One region of the Luteibacter sp. 9133 genome, then DNA from elsewhere that is predicted to be linked to it. Evidence: predicted binding sites of a transcription regulator. Region 1 holds the regulator's gene; the other holds the start of a gene.

Region 1 (5,022 bases):
ACTTCCGCGGCATCGTCGAGTCGCTGGCGGAGCACGCGGGTCAGAGTCAGGATCCCGGCGTGCTCGCCGCCGCCGTACGCGTCACGCTCGGTCGTCAGATCGTGCAGGAGATCGCCGGCCTGGGTTCGGAAGTGCCCGTCATTACTTTGGCGCCGGAACTCGAGCAGATCCTGCTGCAGTCGCTGCAGGGTGGCGGTCCGACCGGCGCGGCCGTGGAGCCGGGTCTGGCCGATCGTCTTCAGCAGAACGTCGCCGAGGCCGCACGACGTCAGGAAGCGGCCGGCGAACCGGCGGTATTGCTGGTCTCTCCCGCGCTTCGTCCATGGCTTTCGCGCTTCACGCGTCATGTGGCCCAAAACCTGCATGTACTCGCTTACAACGAAGTTCCGGATAACCGACGCGTCAAGCTGGTGACGGCGCTCGGCAGGTAAGTGGGGAATGAACATGGACACAGGATCGAACGCATGAAAATCAAACGCTTCGTAGCCCCCGACATGCGCCAGGCCATGCGCCAGGTGCGCGACGAGCAGGGCCCGGATGCCGTGATCCTGTCGACCCGTCGGCTGGACGACGGTATCGAGATCATCGCGGCGCTGGATTACGACGAAGCGCTGGTGCGTGAAGCCGGCTTCGGTGTCGATCTTCCGCCGCGCGAGCGCGAGGAAGCGCCGATCCGCGCGCGCCGCGACAACGACTTCGCCGCCCGCATCGATCAGGCCAAGGCCGCGACCGCCGCCGCTGTCGAACGTGTGACGCGCGGTGCTCCGGCGCCCGCCGCTCCGCAGGTCGCGAATCCGAATGCGCCACAGCGTCAGTCGAGCGCCGCGCTCGCCGCCAGCGTCGCCGATGTGGTGCGCGCCGCGACGGTCGCCCCGAACCACAACGCGAACAGCGACGCCGCCGTCAATGGCGTGCGTGCCGAGATCAACAGCCTGCGTGAGATGCTGGAAGTGCAGTTGTCCACGCTCGCCTGGAATCAGATGGACCGCGACCAGCCGCTGCGCGCCCGCGTGCTCCGCGAGATGACCCGCCTGGGCATCGACGGCGACGTGGCTCGCGCGCTCTGCGCCGAGCTGCCGCCGGGCATGACCGCCGAGCAGGCCCGCTACCTGCCGCTGGGCATCCTCTCGCGCAACATCCGTACCAGCGGCCGCAACGCCGATACCGCCGGTAGCGCCGTCACCGCTCTGGTCGGCACGACGGGCGTTGGCAAGACCACCACCATCGCCAAGCTCGCGGCGCGTGCGGTGCTCCGCCACGGCGCCTCGAACGTCGCGCTGATCAGTGCCGACCAGTACCGCATCGGTGCGGGCGCCCAGCTGGAACATTACGGCCGCCTGCTCGGCGTGCGCGTCTACAACGCCCACGATGCACAGAGCCTCCGCAACGTGCTGCTCCAGCTGCGTGGCAAGCACACCGTGCTGATCGACACCGCCGGCCTGGCCGGTAACGACCCCAAGCTCCAGCAGCAGTTCGACACCCTGCGCGCGATGACCGAGGTGCGTGTCTGCCTCGTGCTTGCCGCGAACGCGCAGGCGCAGGCCATCGACAACGCGATCCGTGCCTACGCGCCGCTGGCGCCGCAGACCGCGATTCTGACCAAGCTCGACGAGGCCCCGCTGATCGGCGGTGCCCTGTCGGCCGTCATCCGCCACGGACTGCCGCTGGACTACACCACGGATGGCCAGCGCGTGCCGGAAGACATCGCCTCCGCGGATGCGCGCAAACTCGTCTGCCTGGCCGCTCAACTCGTCAAGCAGCGCACCGACGAACCGGACGACGCGATTCTCGCCGACCGTTTCGGCTTCTCCACCGCGCCAGCCATCGCCTGACACCGGGAACTGAAGTAACGTGACCACGGCATCCGCATCCGCACACCCCTTCACGGCAGTGAATTCCTTCATGAACACACACGTCGATTCCACCCAGGCTGCTGGGCTCAACTGGCTCGCCGACCGTCGTCCCACGCGCAGCATCGCGGTGGCGGGCGGCAAGGGCGGCGTGGGCAAGACCACGGTGGCGGTCAACCTCGGCATGGCGCTCGCGATGGGTGGCCGTGACGTGGTCCTGCTGGACGCGGATCTGGCCATGGCGAACATCGACGTGCTGCTGGGCCTGCAGCCCACGCGCCATCTGGGCCACATGCTCGAAGGCGAGTGCCGCATCGAGGACCTGATCCTCCACGCCAACCACGGCCTGAAGGTGATCCCGGCGACCTCGGGCGCGCGCCGCATGGCGCAGCTGCCGAATATCGAGCACGCCGCCGTGATCCGCGCCTTCGACGAATACCCGGTCGCCCCCGAATATCTGATCGTCGACACCGCCGCCGGCATCTCCGACAGCGTGTCGATGTTCGCGGCAGCCTCCGACGAAGTGGTGGTCGTGGTCTGCGACGAGCCGGCCTCGCTGACCGACGCCTACGCGCTGATCAAGGTGATGAGCCGCGAGTTCGACGTGAACCGCTTCCGCATCGTCGCCAACATGGTCCGCCATGCGCAGGAAGGCCGTCAGCTGTTCGAGAAGCTGGCCCGCGTGACCAACCGCTTCCTGGACGTGTCCCTGGATTTCATGGGCATGGTTCCGCACGACGAGTACCTGCGTCAGGCCATCCGCCGTCAGGCGGCCGTGGTCGACGCCTGGCCGAGCAGCCGCTCGGCGGTGGGATTCAAGAATCTGGCCCGGTCGGTCGATACATGGGGTGAACCCGAACCCCGGGTGCAGGGTCGCATCGGCTTTTTCGCCGAACGGAACCACATGGGGGGAGGGCTGCCGCTGTGAGTGTCGCTAGCGAATACCTTGAAATCACTAGAGTTCCAGCGGATCAACTGGTTAAAACGCATGCACCCCTGGTGCGCCGGATCGCCTATCACCTGATGGGCCGCCTGCCGCCAAGCGTGGACGCGAATGACCTCATGCAGGCCGGAATGATCGGACTGCTCGAGGCCGCAAGAAATTACTCGCCGACTCGCGCGGCCAGCTTCGAGACCTATGCGGGCATCCGCATTCGTGGCGCCATGCTGGACGAACTGCGCAAGACGGACTGGACCCCGCGCTCCGTCCACCGGAAGTTGCGCGAGGTGGCTGAAGTAACGAGGCAGATCGAGAACGAAACGGGTGGCGACGCCGAAGACGCGGAAGTGATGAAGCGGCTGGGCATCGACGCCATGGAGTACAACCAGATTCTGGCCGACGCGGCGAGCGCGCGGTTGCTGAGCCTCACGGCGCCGGAAGGCGACGAAGGCGCGGCGATCGACGTCGCGGACCCCGACGCCTCGGGCCCGGAAGGCAACTTCGAGAAGAACGGCCTGCGCGACGCGCTGGCGCAATCGATCGACGGCCTGCCGGAACGCGAGAAGCTGGTGATGTCGCTGTACTACGATGAAGAGCTCAACCTGAAAGAAATCGGTGTGGTACTGGGTGTGAGCGAGTCGCGCGTGTGCCAGATCCATGGTCAGGCCCTGATTCGCCTGCGTGCACGCATGACGGGTTGGAAAGACAAGCAGTGACGGCATCGCGGTGCCGTCGCCGGTAAAGAAAAAGCACGTGGCGGAGAGCAGTTTTGGACAAGAACATGAAGATCCTCGTGGTGGACGACTTTTCCACCATGCGGCGCATCGTCAGGAATCTCCTGGTCGAGTTGGGTTTCACCAACACGCTCATCCAGGAAGCCGAAGACGGTAACGCGGCGCTCGCGTTGCTGCGCTCGCAGCCGATCGACCTCGTCGTCACCGACTGGAACATGCCCAACATGACGGGCATCGACCTGCTTCGCGCTATCCGCGCCGATGCCGGTCTGAAGTCCTTGCCGGTGCTGATGGTGACCGCGGAAAACAACCGCGATCAGATCATCGCCGCCGCGCAGAGCGGTGTTAACGGCTACGTCGTCAAGCCTTTCACGGCGGTCACGCTGAAGGAAAAGCTCGACAAGATCTTCGAACGACTCGCCGCGGCTGCGGGCTAAGGGAATAACGATGAATACGATGCTCTCCCCCGGCCAAGAGGTCGTCCCCGAACTGCGCGAGCTGCTCGAGGCCGACGACGGCGCCGCCTTCGAAAAGGCACTCGACAACCTGATCCGCAGCCGCGAGCAGCACCTGTTCCTGGCGCTGGGCCACCTTGCGCGCGACCTGCACGAATCCGTGCGCCGCCTCGCTTCCGACATTTCGACCGACGGCGTGCCGGGCAACATGAGCGATGCGCGCAAGCATCTGCGTGACGTGCTGGAAATGAGCTCGACCGCCGCGCACCGCACGCTGGACTTCAGCGAAAAGCTGCGTCCGCAGGCCCAGGCGCTGGCGAAGCAGGCCGACGAAGTGCTCGTGCTCGATCACGCCGATCCGGCGTTCGGCGCCAATGCCACGGCGCTTGCCGTGCGCGTGGGCGATTTCGCGCAGAGCTGCGACATCGGCCTGGGCGAAATGGTCGAAGCCCAGTCGTGGCAGGATCTTTCCGGTCAGCGCGTGGCGCAGGTCGAAGCGTTCATGGCCAAGGTCGAGTCGTCGCTGGTCGAGCTGGTCCGTCTGACCGGCTCGCTCGCGGGCGGCAATGCGCCGGCCGCGGACAAGGTCAGCCAGGACGAGGTGGATCGCCTCCTCAGCGAATTCGGATTCTGAGCCCGCTATGAGCGTGGAGCTGGACAACGAGCTGCTCAACGTCTTCCTGATCGAAGCGCGCGAACTGCTCGAGAGCCTGGGCGAGCAGCTCGTGGATCTCGAAGCGTCGCCGAACGACACGGAGCTGCTGAACGCGGTCTTCCGTGCGTTCCACACCGTGAAGGGCGGTGCGGGCTTTCTTGGGCTCAATCCCATGGTGGAGCTGTGCCACCGTGGCGAAGATCTTCTGAACGAAGCGCGTAACGGCACGATCGTGCTCAACGCCGCCTTCATGGATGCGCTGCTCGAGTCGCTCGACCTGCTCAACGACATGATGCGCGCCGCCGATGGCGGCGTGCCGATCGAGCCCGCGCCGCGTTCGCTGCTCGACCGGCTGCTGATTCCCGGTCGTGCCGTATCCGCGGCTCCC
Region 2 (5,022 bases), 3.1 Mb from region 1:
CTTCATGCGTCCCTTCCTTCCGATGACGTGAGGATACACGACGAAATGTCCACACTGGACTCGATGTATTGCCGCGGGCGATGATCCGCGCATGTCCGATTTTCTTGCCGCCTTCGTCCCCGTCGCCGATGCGATCGCCACCGTGCTGCGTCCGCATGCCGAGGTTGTGATCCACGATCTCGGTACGGGAACCATTCGTCACATTGCCAACCGTCTGTCGCCGCGTCATCCGGGCGATGACTCGCTGACGGAACTGGACGATATCGAATCGCTGGACGAAGCGGTGATCGGCCCGTATTCCAAGACGAACTGGGACGGACGCCGACTGAAGTCGATCACCGCCGTGCTTCGCGACGGGCGCCGACGCGCCGTGGGACTGCTGTGCATCAACGTCGACGTCAGCATGTTCGAGTCGATGCAGGCCATGGCGAAGGACTTCCTGCGGTTCGGTGAAACCGAGGCAAAGCCCTCCGCGCTCTTTCGCAACGACTGGCGCGAGGAGGTCAACGATCTCGTCGGGCAGTTCCTCACGGATCACGGCACGACGCTGGCGGTGATGGCGATCGAGCAGCGCGAGGCCCTCGTGCGACTGCTCGAGAGCCGCGGCCTGTTCGACGTGCGTAACGCCGCTTCCTATGTTGCGCCCCTGCTAGGGCTGTCGCGCGCAACGTTGTACAAGACCCTGAAAGCGGTCCGCGAGACCGTCTGACGGACCACCTTCTAAGGTTGCAACGGCCGGCAGGCAGGAGCCGGCCGCGCGTCGGGCGTCCATGCCCGCGGGATGGTGAGCGAGCGTTACGCCGCCTCGCTTTCCAGCACGAAGTAGGCGACCTCGCGGCGAAGGATTTCCGCGCTCTCGCGCATCGCGTGACTGGCCGAGGCCGCCTGCTGCACGAGCGCCGCGTTCTCGCGTGTCGTCTCATCGATGCCACGAATGGCCCCACCGATGCGTGCGATGCCTTCGCTCTGTCCACGGGTGGCGTCCATCACCGAGGCGACGAGACCGCTGAGGGTCACCACGCGGTCCGCGATGCTGTGCAGCACCTGGCCCGCGCGATCCACCGACACGACGCCGGCTTGCACCGCCTCATCGCTGGCCGCGACCAGGGCACGAATGTCCCTGGCGGTTGCGCCGCAGCGTTGCGCCAGTGCGCGGACCTCGGAAGCGACCACAGCGAAGCCACGGCCATGTTCGCCCGCCCGCGCCGCCTCGACCGCCGCATTCAGCGCGAGCAGATTGGTCTGGAAGGCGATCTGCTCCACCAGATCCAGCATCTCGCTCATCTGCTCGCTGGTGCGCTGGATCTCGCGCATGTTGCCGACCGCATCCTGAGCCACACGGTGGCCCTCGTCCGTCATCTCACGGGTGTCGATGACGGCACGGCTGGCGGCGGTCGCATGGCCCAGGCCGTCCGAGACCGCGCCAGCCATCTCGCTCATCGAGGCCGTGGTGAGGTCGACGTGCGCGGACTGCGTGCGCGTGCGCTCGTTCAACGCCTCGTTACCCCGGGCGATGCCGGTGGCCGCGTGAGCGACGTGGTCGGCGCGGTCGCGCACCTGGGTCACCACGTTGCCGAGCTGGGCATCCATCGCCGCCAGCGACGACAGCAGCTTGCCGATCTCATCGTCGCGACCGATCTCGACGCGTGTGCCCAGAGTACCACCGGCGATGGAGGCTGCCACGTCCGCCGCCTGGCGCAGGCGCCGGCCAAGCGAGCGGATGATCGCGACATCCATGACGCTGGCGATCAGCAAAGCGATACCGAGCAATACCGCGGAGAAAACGCCACCCTTCGCAATGTCGGCGCGCTGTGCCGCGGCTTCGGCCTTGCCGTTGTCCAGCGCCAGCGCGAAGAGGTTGGAGAAGTCGCTCTTCAGGGGGCCGACGGCCGACTGGACGTCGTTTGAAAGCTGTAGCTGCGCCAGATCGAACTGCTCCGTCTTGAGCAGCTCGATGACGTCGTCGACCGCCTTATCGGCCGCCTTGCGGTGTTCGGCAGCCAGGGTGACCAGCTTGGCCTGCGCCTTGCCCAGGCCGCTGGCCGTGAGCGACTTCCACTGTTTGTCGATGTCATGGCGGTTGCTGCCGATCGCGGTGACCGCGTCGTCGACGGCGGAGGGCAACCGCATCAGCGTCGCATGCACCAGCGCATCGAGCAGGTCGTTGTAATCGTTCTGGATGTGACCGACATCGGCGACGGGCGCCAGCGTGTCTGTCACCACGGACTGCAGGCGGTCGTCGGCGGTGCGAAGCTGCACCCCGCCGACGATCCAGAGCGCCAGCAGCAAAAAGATCGTGCCGGCGAGACGAAGCGAAAGACGTGCACGCAGGGTGAGCGTCGGCAGGGCGAAGCGAGGAAAGGGCATGACACACTCGGGGAGAGCGGGGGTGCCTCCCTATCGGCTCCGCGTGCCGGGACTTTAGCGAAAATCCGAATATTATGTTTTTATTTCAATGACTTGAAGATGTCATGACAGCATCCGGGGGTGGCTCGCTCTGGCAGTCGCCACGTTCACGCCGTTGCGTCGTCGTCGGCGTCGTATGCGCCACGTTTCTGCGTGCGAAGTTCCTCGAGGCGCGCGCTGAGTCCGGCCTCGACGTGGTCGTAGGCGTCGCCGCCCAGCACCAGCCGGCGTGGTGGGTTGTCCAGGTCCACGGTTTCGATCATCGCGCGCGCCATCTTTTCGGGATTGCCACGGATGACGAAGGCGCCTGACACGATGCCACGGCGAAGCTCGCCCACCGGGGTGTCGTCGTAGATGGCCATCGGCTCAGGCGTCACCAGGCCCTTGCCGAAGTCGGTCTTCGACGGACCCGGTTCGACGATGAGGAAATCGATGCCGAACGATGCGACCTCCTGCAGCACCGCTTCAACGAAGCCTTCGATGCCCCACTTCGATGCGTGGTACAGGCTGAAGTTGGGATAGGCGATCTGGCCGCCTTCGGACGACACCTGCACGATACGGCCACCACCCTGCTCACGCAGCCGGGGGATGGCGGCACGGATGACCTGGATGGATCCGATGAGATTGGTGTCGATGATGCGCTGGATCTGCTCGTCGGTGACTTCTTCCGCCGCACCGAAGAGCCCGTAGCCCGCGTTGTTGACGACGATATCGACGCGACCTCCGTCGAAGGCTTTCTGGACGCCTTCGCGGATCGACGCGGTGTTCGTCAGGTCCATGATGACGACATCGAGCGCGTCGCCATACCGCGTCCTGAGATCGTCGAGGGCGCCGGGTTGGCGCAGCGTGCCGACGACACGGTCACCTCGCGCCAGCAGCATTTCGGTCAGAAGGCGGCCGAAGCCGGAGGACGTGCCGGTAATGAACCAGGTCTTGCTCATGGTGCCCACCTCGGAGTGCGTCGTCGCGATGCGCGACGGGTCGACTACCAAGCTAGGGGTGGAAGCGAATGAAGACTATCCGACGAGATGCGGATGAGACGATGCAGGATCCGGGATAATCAGGCCGTCGCGACCTCGACCGGACTGATGTTCCACCGGTCGACGATGAACCCGTCGGAGTTCACCCCCAGCGGCGTGTATCCGCAATTGCCATGTCGGTAACTCGCGTACTCGCCACCGTTCAGAAGCGCACCCAGCGTCGCCGTCATGCAATGCCCGTGCGTCACCACCGCCACGCGCCGGTACGGCAACGCACGAATATCCGCCAACGCGGCAAGCATACGTGACGCCACCTCATGCAGCGACTCGCCGCCCACCGCGGCGACGGCGGGATCATGGCCACGCAACACCGCGACCATCGCCGGATCTTCCTCGAACACGTCCGCGACCGAACGGCCTTCCAGCACCCCGAAGGCCCGCTCGACCAGACGCGCGTCCACGGTGGTGGTGCAACCGACGATGCCCGCGGCGACTTCACCCGTGTGCATGGCCCGCCCCAGCGTGGATGTCACGATGTGCTCCACGCCCCGCGCGGCGAGCACGCGTCCCAGCGACCGTGCCTGTTCGATGCCCGCCGCGGTTAGCGGGCTGTCCGCTCGGCCTTGTGCGCGTCCGGCCACATTCCATTCGGTTTCGCCGTGACGGGCGAGGATCAGGTGTTCGAGCATACGGATGTCTGCCGGTACTGCGGGGGAGCCCGCGATTGTACCGGGCGCGGTCAACGCAGCTGACTGTCCTTGCTGCCGCGGCGGTTGTAGCCGCTGAAGCTGGCTTCCTCGCGATCGGCCTCTTCCTGGCAGGCCACGCACAGGCGTACGCCAGGCACCGCTTTGCGGCGCGCGTCCGGAATCGGTTTGTCGCACGCTTCGCAGTGCTCGAGACCCGGGCCGCTGGGCATATGGCTGCGCGCCCGTTTTACGGCGTCTTCGATGGTCGCGTCGATCTGGTCCTGTACGGCGGTGTCACCCGCCCATCCGGTTGCCATGACTCACCTCCGGGACTGGCCCTCAGCCCGCTTAGATGGTGGCAAGTGACTGGTTTTAAAGGTGTGAAGGGTATCGCTCCTGCGGCCGGACTCAGTCAGCGCGGCTCGTCGTACAGACCCAGCTCCGTCACCCCGGGCTGCCTGCCGAACACCGTCAGTCGCACCCGTTTCGCCGTGACCCGCCCGATCTCGTGAAACTGGTAAGGGGCCGGGGTACCGCCGGAGGCGATCTCCACCCAGCCACCGTCACGCTCCATCTCCACCTTGTAACGGGTGATCCTGGAAGTATCGCCATAGCCATCGGCATGTATCGGCTCGACGATCGATATCGTATTGAACGACACCGGCTGTTCGGATCGAATCTCGATCCAGCCGTCGGTCTTCCCCTTGTCCGCCAGCCAGTACGAGCGGTAATCATCGTCGAACGCGAGATCGGGACCCACCGCCTCGTCACTGGCGCTGGCCCAGGCGGGCTTGCCGGCGGCCAGGTCGGGCGTGGTGATGAGCACCGCGCGACCCACCTTCGGCGCCGGGCCCGTGTTCTTCCACAGTGAACCGATCTCGGCGAGCCGCGCCACCGCGTTGTCGTCGAACCGGCCGTCGCGATTGGGCGCCACGTTGAGGATCAGG

What was found. Region 1 encodes FliA, which starts transcription of late flagellar genes. Its sites were predicted from a motif close to TAAAGTTTNNCNNNCNNNGGCCGATAA; they were not measured.
Region 2: FA87_RS00240 (methyl-accepting chemotaxis protein) is a predicted target of FliA. The motif match lies at 2,398-2,424, and genes of this name have one in related genera.

The regions. Positions count from the first base shown of each region.
Region 1 is NZ_JUHO01000001.1:3,177,668-3,182,689, reverse strand. Features, by position in the region: gene flhA (flagellar biosynthesis protein FlhA) at 1-431, shown strand, start outside; gene flhF (flagellar biosynthesis protein FlhF) at 465-1,832, shown strand; gene FA87_RS13800 (P-loop NTPase) at 1,903-2,778, shown strand; gene FA87_RS13795 (RNA polymerase sigma factor FliA) at 2,775-3,506, shown strand; gene cheY (chemotaxis response regulator CheY) at 3,560-3,961, shown strand; gene FA87_RS13785 (protein phosphatase CheZ) at 3,972-4,613, shown strand; gene FA87_RS13780 (chemotaxis protein CheA) at 4,621-5,022, shown strand, end outside.
Region 2 is NZ_JUHO01000001.1:72,476-77,497, reverse strand. Features, by position in the region: gene FA87_RS00250 (NAD(P)/FAD-dependent oxidoreductase) at 1-6, opposite strand, end outside; gene FA87_RS00245 (PAS domain-containing protein) at 92-709, shown strand; gene FA87_RS00240 (methyl-accepting chemotaxis protein) at 796-2,367, opposite strand; gene FA87_RS00235 (SDR family oxidoreductase) at 2,514-3,347, opposite strand; gene FA87_RS00230 (histidine phosphatase family protein) at 3,467-4,075, opposite strand; gene FA87_RS00225 (DksA/TraR family C4-type zinc finger protein) at 4,126-4,392, opposite strand; gene FA87_RS00220 (alpha-L-fucosidase) at 4,488-5,022, opposite strand, start outside.